3 regions of the Bacteroides intestinalis DSM 17393 genome follow, and region 3 is predicted to be linked to each of the others. Evidence: riboswitches for the same ligand, from Rfam matches in the RefSeq annotation. Region 3 holds a riboswitch; each other region holds the start of a gene.

The links. Region 3 has a riboswitch for cobalamin ahead of BACINT_RS23180 (TonB-dependent receptor plug domain-containing protein). Riboswitches for the same ligand answer to the same signal wherever they lie in the genome.
Region 1: linked by a shared signal. The riboswitch ahead of BACINT_RS13580 (GNAT family N-acetyltransferase) and the one ahead of BACINT_RS23180 (TonB-dependent receptor plug domain-containing protein) in region 3 are both predicted to bind cobalamin.
Region 2: linked by a shared signal. The riboswitch ahead of BACINT_RS19855 (DUF5074 domain-containing protein) and the one ahead of BACINT_RS23180 (TonB-dependent receptor plug domain-containing protein) in region 3 are both predicted to bind cobalamin.

The regions. Positions count from the first base shown of each region.
Region 1 is NZ_ABJL02000008.1:1,025,455-1,028,736, forward strand. Features, by position in the region: gene BACINT_RS13575 (sensor histidine kinase) at 1-1,350, shown strand, start outside; cobalamin riboswitch at 1,379-1,583, shown strand; gene BACINT_RS13580 (GNAT family N-acetyltransferase) at 1,813-2,115, shown strand; gene BACINT_RS13585 ((4Fe-4S)-binding protein) at 2,125-2,355, shown strand; gene BACINT_RS13590 (tryptophanase) at 2,425-3,282, opposite strand, start outside.
Region 2 is NZ_ABJL02000008.1:2,582,259-2,585,540, reverse strand. Features, by position in the region: gene serS (serine--tRNA ligase) at 1-37, opposite strand, end outside; gene rpmA (50S ribosomal protein L27) at 182-451, opposite strand; gene rplU (50S ribosomal protein L21) at 475-792, opposite strand; cobalamin riboswitch at 1,222-1,429, shown strand; gene BACINT_RS19855 (DUF5074 domain-containing protein) at 1,549-2,721, shown strand; gene BACINT_RS19850 (TonB-dependent receptor plug domain-containing protein) at 2,731-3,282, shown strand, end outside.
Region 3 is NZ_ABJL02000008.1:3,452,483-3,455,764, reverse strand. Features, by position in the region: gene BACINT_RS23180 (TonB-dependent receptor plug domain-containing protein) at 1-1,382, opposite strand, end outside; cobalamin riboswitch at 1,434-1,636, opposite strand; partial or broken gene BACINT_RS23175 (serpin family protein) at 1,738-2,979, shown strand; gene BACINT_RS23170 (TolC family protein) at 3,076-3,282, opposite strand, start outside.

The DNA of each region.
Region 1 (3,282 bases), 2.4 Mb from region 3:
TCCGCCACACTCTATGAGGGCTACATCATACGTTCCGCCCTCCCCTACGACCTGAACCTTGTAAGACACCTTGCAGCAGACCAGCACTACATCTGGTTTACCCTCATCGTATCATTACTATTAATTTTCATCTTCTACAAATTCACCTCTAAACTGGGGACAGCCATCAATCAGCTACGTGAGTTTGCCAAACGTGCTGACAAGAATGAGCCTGTGGAAACAGATATGCAATCCGCCTTCCCGCACAACGAACTGGGAGAGATTTCACAGCATATCATCCAGATATACAAGCGACTGCGGGAAACCAAAGAGGCGCTATACATTGAACGGGAGAAATTGATCACCCACTTACAAACCTCGCATGAAGGATTGGGCGTATTCAATAAGGACAAGAAAGAAATCCTGGTCAACAACCTGTTCACACAGTACAGCAATCTGATTTCAGACTCCAACCTGCAAACAACAGAGGAAATATTCTCCATCAGTGAGTTCCAGAAAATCACGGATTTCATCAACAAAGCTCCCAAGCGTCCGGGCAAGGAAGAAAAGCGTATGTCTATCAGCATCAATAAGAATGGACGTATGTTTATTGTGGAATGTATTATATTCCAGGATTTAAGCTTCGAGATATCCATCAATGACATCACTCAGGAAGAAGAGCAGATCCGCCTGAAACGCCAGTTGACGCAAAACATCGCACATGAACTGAAGACTCCGGTCAGTAGCATACAGGGATATTTGGAAACCATCGTCAACAATGAAAACATTTCCCGGGAGAAGATGCAGACATTCATAGAGCGATGTTATGCCCAAAGCAACCGGTTAAGCCGACTGCTACGCGACATCTCCGTATTAACGCGTATGGACGAAGCCGCCAACATGATCGACATGGAGAAAGTAGACATCAGCCTGTTGGTAGGCAATATCGTAAACGAGGTATCCTTGGAACTGGAAGAAAAGCATATCACCGTAGTCAACTCCCTAAAACCGAAGATACAACTACGGGGAAATTACTCCCTGCTATACTCCATTTTCCGCAACCTGATGGACAATGCCATTGCTTATGCAGGCACGGATATACGCATCAACATCAGCTGTTTCCGCGAGGACGAGAACTTCTACTACTTTAGTTTTGCCGATACCGGCGTGGGCGTCTCTCCCGAACATCTGAACCGCTTATTCGAACGCTTCTACCGGGTGGATAAAGGACGCTCACGCAAACTGGGCGGTACAGGATTGGGATTGGCTATCGTAAAGAACTCGGTAATCATCCATGGAGGTACCATTTCGGCCAAGAACAACCAAGGGGGCGGATTAGAATTCGTATTCACCCTGGCAAAGGAAAAGTAAGAAACGGTTTGCACTAACCACTTTTTTCCTTATCTTTGCGATGCATTGGTTTACTGTCTTTGTTCGGAGACGGTAATTAAAAGGGAATCAGGTGCAAGTCCTGAACAGTCCCGCTGCTGTAAGTTTCATGATAGGTTGCAGGCAAACTACCAATAGCCACTGGAAGTCCGCTTCCGGGAAGGCGCCTGGCAACAGAAACAAGTCAGAAGACCTGCCATGCACTGTTTTTATCACTGCTTTCGAGGAAAAAGCGTTGAGTCTAAATGAAACGGGCAAATCGTCCCCTCATTTCATTCATCCACTCTGCTTCAAAGAAAGTAAGGAACAATAAACTCTGCCAAGTTTATTTGAATGGTGTCCGGTCGAAGGGATTTCGCCCGGACATTTTATTCTGTAACTTTCCCAAAACAAATTTCATCATCCGCGTGTTATACATACAGTAAACAATCAATACGAAGAGTTATGGAAGCAGATTATAAACTGATCGACAATGAAGAACGTCACCAATATGAGTTCCATGTCGATCAATATACTCCAAAGATTGAGTATATAAAATCAACGAATGGGGAGATTTACCTGACACACACCGAAGTACCCACTCAACTGGGTGGTAAAGGCATCGGCAGCCAGTTAGTAGAAAAAGCATTAAAAGATATAGAAAAACAAGGACTTAGATTAGTACCTCTCTGCCCGTTTGTAGCGGGATACATTCACAAACATCCCGAATGGAAAAGAATTGTAATGAAAGGTATTCACATTCAATAATAAATAGTTATGAATATAAAGAAAGAATATACGAACGGGGAAGTGACCATCATCTGGCAACCCGGCCTGTGCCAACATGCAGGCATTTGTACCAAGACCCTTCCGAATGTGTATCATCCGAAAGAAAAACCGTGGATAACGGCTGAAAATGCAACGACGGAAGAATTGATCGCTCAAATCAAGAAATGCCCGTCAGGAGCATTAAGTTACAGAATGAATAACGAGAAAGAAGATAAATAAAAGAAATGAGGTTACCCCTTCAATATATGAATTCGGGTAACCTCATTTGTATTATGAAAAAGAAAGTAGTTATGTACGTTCCAATTGAACAGTGAAATGACGCATCAGGGGAGCCTCCCAAGTAATACGGACTCCATTAGTAATACTTTCACGACGGTCGAAAACATTCTTCAACGCTACTGCTATCACGTTCATGTGATTATCCGTATATACGCGGCGGGGAATAGCAAGACGCAATAAATCCAATCCGGTAAAACGGTTCTCACGAGTAACCGGATCACGGTCTGCCAGAATATAACCGATTTCACATCCTCTGATACCGGCTTCAAGATACAATTCAACCGTTAGAGTCTGTGCCGGGAATTCATTCTTCGGTACATGCGTCAGTACCTTCGTTGCATCCACAAAAATGGCATGTCCGCCTGCTGGACGCTGATAAGGAATACCGTATTCATCCAACTTCTTTGCCAGATATTCTACCTGACGGATGCGGGTTTCCAGATTATCAAATTCCGTATTCTCATCCAGTCCTGTGGCAAGTGCATTCATGTCACGACCATTCATACCACCGTAAGTAAGATACCCTTCATATTGCACGCAAAAGCCTTTGGCACCTTCGTACCAATCTTTTTTTCGTGTAGCAATGAAGCCTCCCATATTGACGATACCATCCTTCTTGGCACTCATAGTCATACCATCTGCCAGTTCGAACATCTCTTTCGTAATTTCCTTGATTGTTTTACCGCTATAGCCATCTTCACGCATTTTGATGAAGTAAGCATTTTCCGCAAAACGTGCGGAGTCAAATAATACAGGTTTATGATACTTATCCGCAAGAGCACGGACTTCACGAAGGTTCTGCATGGATACGGGCTGTCCGCCGGCCGTGTTGTTCGTAATGGTAACGATGATAAACGGTATACGGTC
Region 2 (3,282 bases), 870 kb from region 3:
CGTCGGTGTTTTCTGTAATTTGTTTGATGGTAAGCATATCTTGATACTTTGTTTTGATTAAAATCTTGATTTGAGAGCACAAAGATAAGTAAAAAACAAATAAGGTGTTGTTTTTGCTATAAAAAGAAAGGGATGCAATCCATTGGATTACATCCCTTTTCTTTATTTTTTATTCTGAAACTTACGCTTCTGCGCTTTCAGCGGGGATTACAGATACATAACGTCTGTCTTCCTTGGTTACTTTGAACTGTACAGTTCCGTCTACTAAAGCGAAAAGAGTGTGGTCTTTACCCATACCGATGTTGTTACCCGGGTGGAATTCAGTACCTCTTTGACGAACGATGATGTTACCAGCTTTGCAAACTTCGCCACCAAATATCTTAACGCCTAATCTCTTGCTCTGTGATTCGCGGCCGTTCTTAGAACTACCGACACCTTTTTTATGTGCCATTTCTTCTTACTGTTTTAAATTGATTAAGCTACTACTTCTGTGATTGTTAACTCTGTGAATTGTTGACGGTGACCGTTCAACTTGCGATGACCTTTTCTTCTTTTCTTGTGGAAAATGAGAACTTTGTCACCTTTTACCAGGCTTGATACAATCTGGCAAACTACTTTTGCACCTTCTACGGTGGGAGCACCTACGGTGATAGCACCTTCTTTGTCTACCAAAAGAACTTTGTCAAATTCTACTGTTGTACCGTTTTCTGCATTCTGGATGTGGTGTACAAACAGCTTTTTGCCAGCTTCTGCTTTAAATTGCTGACCGTTGATTTCTACAATTGCGTACATTTCTTATATATAATGTATAAGTTAGCTCCGTCGGGTGGTCTCTAATCACTTAGAAAGCACTTTGTCGAACCCGGTGCGGAATAATCGGGCACAAAAGTACTTCTTTTATTTGGAACAGACAAACGTTTCTTCCTCTTTTTTTGAGGAATAGATTTAGGAAATCTGTCAGGAAGGGATTCTTGCAAGTCTGCTTCATACCAACTCCGTGTCAAGGCCGTACCAACTCCGTATCAAGTCCAAGCGTATAGATACGGAGAAGACACGGAGTAAATAAGACTCAGATATAATGAATATACGGGGCCTATTCATAAAGCCTTGAGTACTGAACCAAGCAAACTTATAAGAGGGAATAAAACATTAAGTTCATTTTCTTTTTTTTTAGAATATTCTTCCTTGCATGATTTATAATGTCTATCTTTGCACTCGGATTTAAGAATCCGGCTTTCGGGTGCTTCGTGATATATCTTATCAAACGAGGTGAAAAGGGAATCAGGTGAAACTCCTGAACAGACCCACTGCTGTGAGCTTCATTAAACTTTTCGGATAAATTCTACACTTGTCCACTGTCCGTATAGGATGGGAAGGACTTCCGGAGAGGAAGCGAGTCAGAAGACCTGCCTGCAAAGTCTGCAATCTACAGTTTCGGGGGAAAAGGAACTTAAGAGATTCACATTGCTTCAACTCATATTGTTATAGATATGAGAGGTCATTGCTCTGACTTCGTACCTCGAAACATAACGGAAAATAATTGTGTGTATGCAGAAGAAACGCATTTTGAGGTTATGTTGTGCAGTGCTAATGGTATCATTATCCGCCTGCGAATATGAGGATGATTTTCCTGCCGGAGTGGGCGAGGGTAATATCGAAGCTATTGTTTTGAACGAGGGAAGAATAGGTACGAATATGGGAGCTATATCTGTATTGTACCGTAACGGGATGGTGAGTCCCGATGTCTTTCGTGTTGTGAATAACCGACCGTTAGGGGATGTAGCACAATCTATTACGATGATTAATGGGAAGTACTTCATCGCTTTGAACAATTCTAAGAAAATCGAGATTGTGAATTCCAAGACTTTCGAATCCGAAGGTACGATACTTTATACACAGGCAGGATTACCACGTCAGATTGTGGCTATATCGGATACTACTGCTATCGTTTCCGATCTTTTAAGTAACAATGTCTCCGGTGTTGATTTGCCCAGCCAGCTGGTACGGATTCGTACCGTGCCTCCTTATGGTACTCCCTTGGAATATATCGTTATCAGAAAATGGGTAGAATATATGGAAGTGTCTGAACATAAACTTTTGGGTATTACAGCAAAAGGGGTTTATGTGTTCGATCTGGACAATATTACTCTGGAAGGAAGCCGCATGATAGAAGAAGTCTATAATGAGGAAGTCACTAAAACCTGTAAATTGCTGAAAGACAAAAATGGCAAGATATGGGCTTTGATGAACGAACGTGATAAAGGCAAACTTACTGCTATCCTGTTAAAGTGTATTGATCCGCAGACGGAGAAGGTAGTGACTACTTACAGACTGCCTTTTGTCAGTAAGAATGAAGCCAAAGAAGGGGATGTAACCGGAACTATCAGCTATAACCGGACTGACATGGATGCTACTAAAACTCTGATCTATTTTAGTGTGCGAACCTGCAAACCGGGTCTTCCGAATGACTCACAACAAAGTATTTATACGTTGAATACGGATGATGGCACTTTTAAATTACATCGTCATGTACCTGGAGTAGATATGATGTATGGTTGTGGAGTAAGTCCGCAAGGGGAAGTGTATATCTGCGACTGTCTGGACTATTCGGCACAGCGTGGCTATATTCGTCATTATAAAGAGAGTGGAAATGTTGAAAGTTACCGTGTTGGTATTTATCCCAATCAGGTCTATTTCCCTGAATCATCCGAAGTTCAATAATCTAAGTTTATGAGAAAACTGTTTTTCCTGATAGTTGCCGCATGCCTGCTGGTGACTGATGCGATAGCTCAAAAAAAGGATACGATTGCCTATGGCCTGAATCTGGATGAGGTGCAGATTGTAGCCCGTCGGATACGTCATGCCAATGAAGCAAATGCCGGTGCAAAAGTGACGCATCTTGAGCCTGAATTGCTGCAAATCAATAAAACCCGTTCGTTTTCTGAGTTATTGACCGAAAATTCAGCTACCTACATTAAGAGCCTGGGCACGGGAGCATTATCTACAGCCTCTTTCCGTGGAGGAAGTGCTGCGCAAACCCGGGTCAACTGGAATGGAATCAACATCACGCCGCCGATGTCCGGAGTGTTTGACTTTTCGCAGTTCCCTGTCTTCTTTGCCGACAACGTGAACCTTTATTATGGAAGCAGTCATGTGAAGAGTGGTACCGGTGCTGTGGGTGGGAGTGTAAACATCTTCAATGATCCGGAGTGGGGAAAGGGAGTTACAGGTAAATTTTTTGGAGAATATGGTTCTTATAACACATATACCGGAGGAACACAG
Region 3 (3,282 bases):
ACCAGATAATACAAATCATTGAATGTCGGTGTACGGAAGATATCTTTGTATGAAGCTCTGAAACGTAGACCAAAATCAAATGGTTTCCACGACAGACTGACAGCGGGGGAAAGGCGTTTACGGTCTGCAGCAGCTTTTCCTGTCCGTACATTCTCTGTAATATAAGTATTCAGCAGGGAAGCGGTAGCAGAAAATCGGTTGCTTTTATAGTGTGTGGCTATTGCTGTTAAATAGGTGAAACGTTCCGGATATTGATTGTTCTGTAAAGTCGTTGACAAATAGTTATAGGCGAAATCCTGTGCTAATGAGAAAGATAACCCTTTCACCGGTTCGTTCCATAGGGTAGCGGATAAGTAAGTCTCAGTCTGGCGGAAACGATTGTCTGTAATACCGGAAGATTCATTATTATAGTCCCGGTTCCAGCTGAAGTTAAATTTTCCACTTGCTTGTAGTTTCCATTTCTCAGAGAACCGATTCTCATACTTCAATTGGCCGAAGTAATTACGGTCATATAGTCTTTCGGCAGCATACGGATTGTCATAAATTACTCCGCCGGGTAACCCTCTTTCCGAATCAAAGAGATAAACTTTGGCTTTCAAATCCTGTTTCTCATTCAGAGTTACAAACAAATTTAATTCTGCCCGATAAGTCTCTATATCACTATTGTTTCGTTTGGAGTCAATCAGTTTGTTCCCATTCCACATTTTGAAAGGATAATTGCCGTCTGCTCGTAAATAATCAGCATGGGCAGAAAGACTGAAACGGTTACTTAATTTTTGAGCATAAAATAAAGAAGGATTAGCAAGCCCGTAAGAACCGGTTTTCATATTTGCAAGCAACCGTAAAGGTCTGTCACTAAAGTCCGGACGTGCGGTTTCGATACTTAAAGCACCGGCAGAGGCAAACATCTTTGCTGTCTGGTAAATATTATCACTCTGCCCAATGCTGAGTGCCAGTTCAGAAACATTGTCTAACGAAAAACGGGAGATATCTACCTGCCCTGACTGACAATCACTGACTGTCACTCCGTCATAGCTGACTGCTGTATGTTGCGCTCCCAAACTGCGTACAGAAACAGTCTTTAATCCACCAACTCCACCATAATCCTTAACGCTGACTCCCGAGAAATGGCGAACTGCATCGGCCACATCCGATACTCCCAAACGTTCCATATCAGTTTTCTTCATCTGTTGGAGCGGGGCGGTTGCTGAGAGAGCCGGTGGTACACGCCGACCTTTTATCCCCACTTCCGGAATTGCATGTACTTTTCCTGTAATGGAGTCTCCCACCTGTTGTGCTTGCAGGCTGGCGCAAAGCCAACATACAAAGCAAAACAAATAAAACCGTAGCCAGATGTACCGACATAGATTATCTTTTATCATATATAGAAAGCTATAAAAATAGATACACCTCATGCCCTTTCCTCGAAGGCATAAGAAATGATCGGTTTTGCAGGTCTTCTGACTTACTCCGGATTTACCGCCTTCCCACCATACGAATATTGGCAGTGGCACAGGTGATTGGCAAATCCTGCAATAGGAGATCACAGCAGCGGGACTGTTTGGGAGTCACACCCAATTCCCTTTTCATGGAGTATACCGAAAGGCATACTCCAACAAAACCGGGAGCAAAGATAAGAAAGATTTATGTTTAATTTGTAATGTGGTGCAGTATTTTATAAATTTATGCATTTATTCTAACAGAGTAACTTAATAGAAAACTAATACTATAATGCTTATGCTAAAGAAAACTATTGCTGCGCTAAGCCTACTCAGTATCCTTGCAGCTTGTCAGAATGATGAGAACCCTCCTCAACCGGAACCTAAACCACGTCAAGACATCAATCTCACCCGTGTGGAACAAGCTTTAATGGACAAAGGTACAGACTTTGCTTTCCGTTTCTTCGATCAGGTGTGCAGTACCGAAAAGGAAAAGCCGAATGTCTTTGTGTCTCCATTGAGTGCATCGCTTTGCTTATCAATGATTACTAACGGAGCTTCGGGCAATACGCTTACTGAAATGCAGAACGTATTGGGATTTCCTGCCGCTTCTTTCTCTCTTGATGATCTGAATAACTATAATCAAAAACTAACTTCAGCTTTATTGGATTTGGATAATACCACTCAATTAGGAATTGCCAATTCTATCTGGATAAAGGAAGGTTTTAAGGTTTACGACTCCTTTGTGGATGTGAATAAGAAAATGTACGATGCACAGGTGCAGGAGCTTGACTTTGCATCTCCCACAGCGAAAGATGTGATAAACCAATGGTGTGCCGAGCAGACGAATAATTGTATAAAAGAGGTTATACAGAGAATACCGGAAGATGCACGTATGTATTTGATTAATGCACTCTACTTCAAAGGTATCTGGAAGAGTCAATTCCAAAAATCGGATACTCGCCAGGAAAATTTTACTAATTCTGATGGTACTGAGCAGAAAGTGAATATGATGAATCAGACAGAAACGTTTAATTATGCTCAGAACTCAGCATTCTCCATCGCAGAATTGCCGTATGGTAACTAAGCTTTCAGTATGGTGCTCTTATTGCCTGCCGTGGATAAGACTTTGGATGAGAGTTTGTCCGAGTTGACTTATGAAAACTGGAAAGAGTGGAATGCAGCTTTGTCGGGCAGACAATTGCAGGTTAAACTTCCCCGTTTCAAAGTGGAGTATAACAAGATGCTCATAGAGGATATGGTTGCTATGGGGATGAAGGATGCCTTTGATGGTTATAAGGCTGATTTCTCTAAAATGTCGGCAGCCGAGTTATATATTGGTCTTTTGCAGCAATTTACTTATGTAAATGTAGATGAGGAAGGCACTGAAGCAGCAGCTGTTACAGTTGGTGGAATGTTTGAAACTTCCGTTGGACCATCTACTCCTATATCTTTCTATGTAGACCGTCCTTTTGCTTTTGTGATTAAGGAAAAGAGTACGGGAGCAATTCTCTTTATGGGGAAAATTACGAAACTGTGATTTGTTATGCTATTTATAAAGAAAGCGAAGAATCAACTCCTTCAATTGCCGGAGTTGGTTCTTCGCTTTCTTTATAAATATAATAAGAATATATTCTTATAGTTTACTCTTATATATCTGTGCCATTACCTTCTGATACTGATTTTCCAATTGAAGCAGATTCTGTTTACTTTGATAAATCACAGAAACTTCTACAAAATACTCTATCACGCTGATCTGTCCACCGGTAAGGGCTTGTTTCAGTAATGCAAGATCTTGTTGTGAACTGAATGCTTCCCTATATTCCTGTATGGAGGTTTGCAA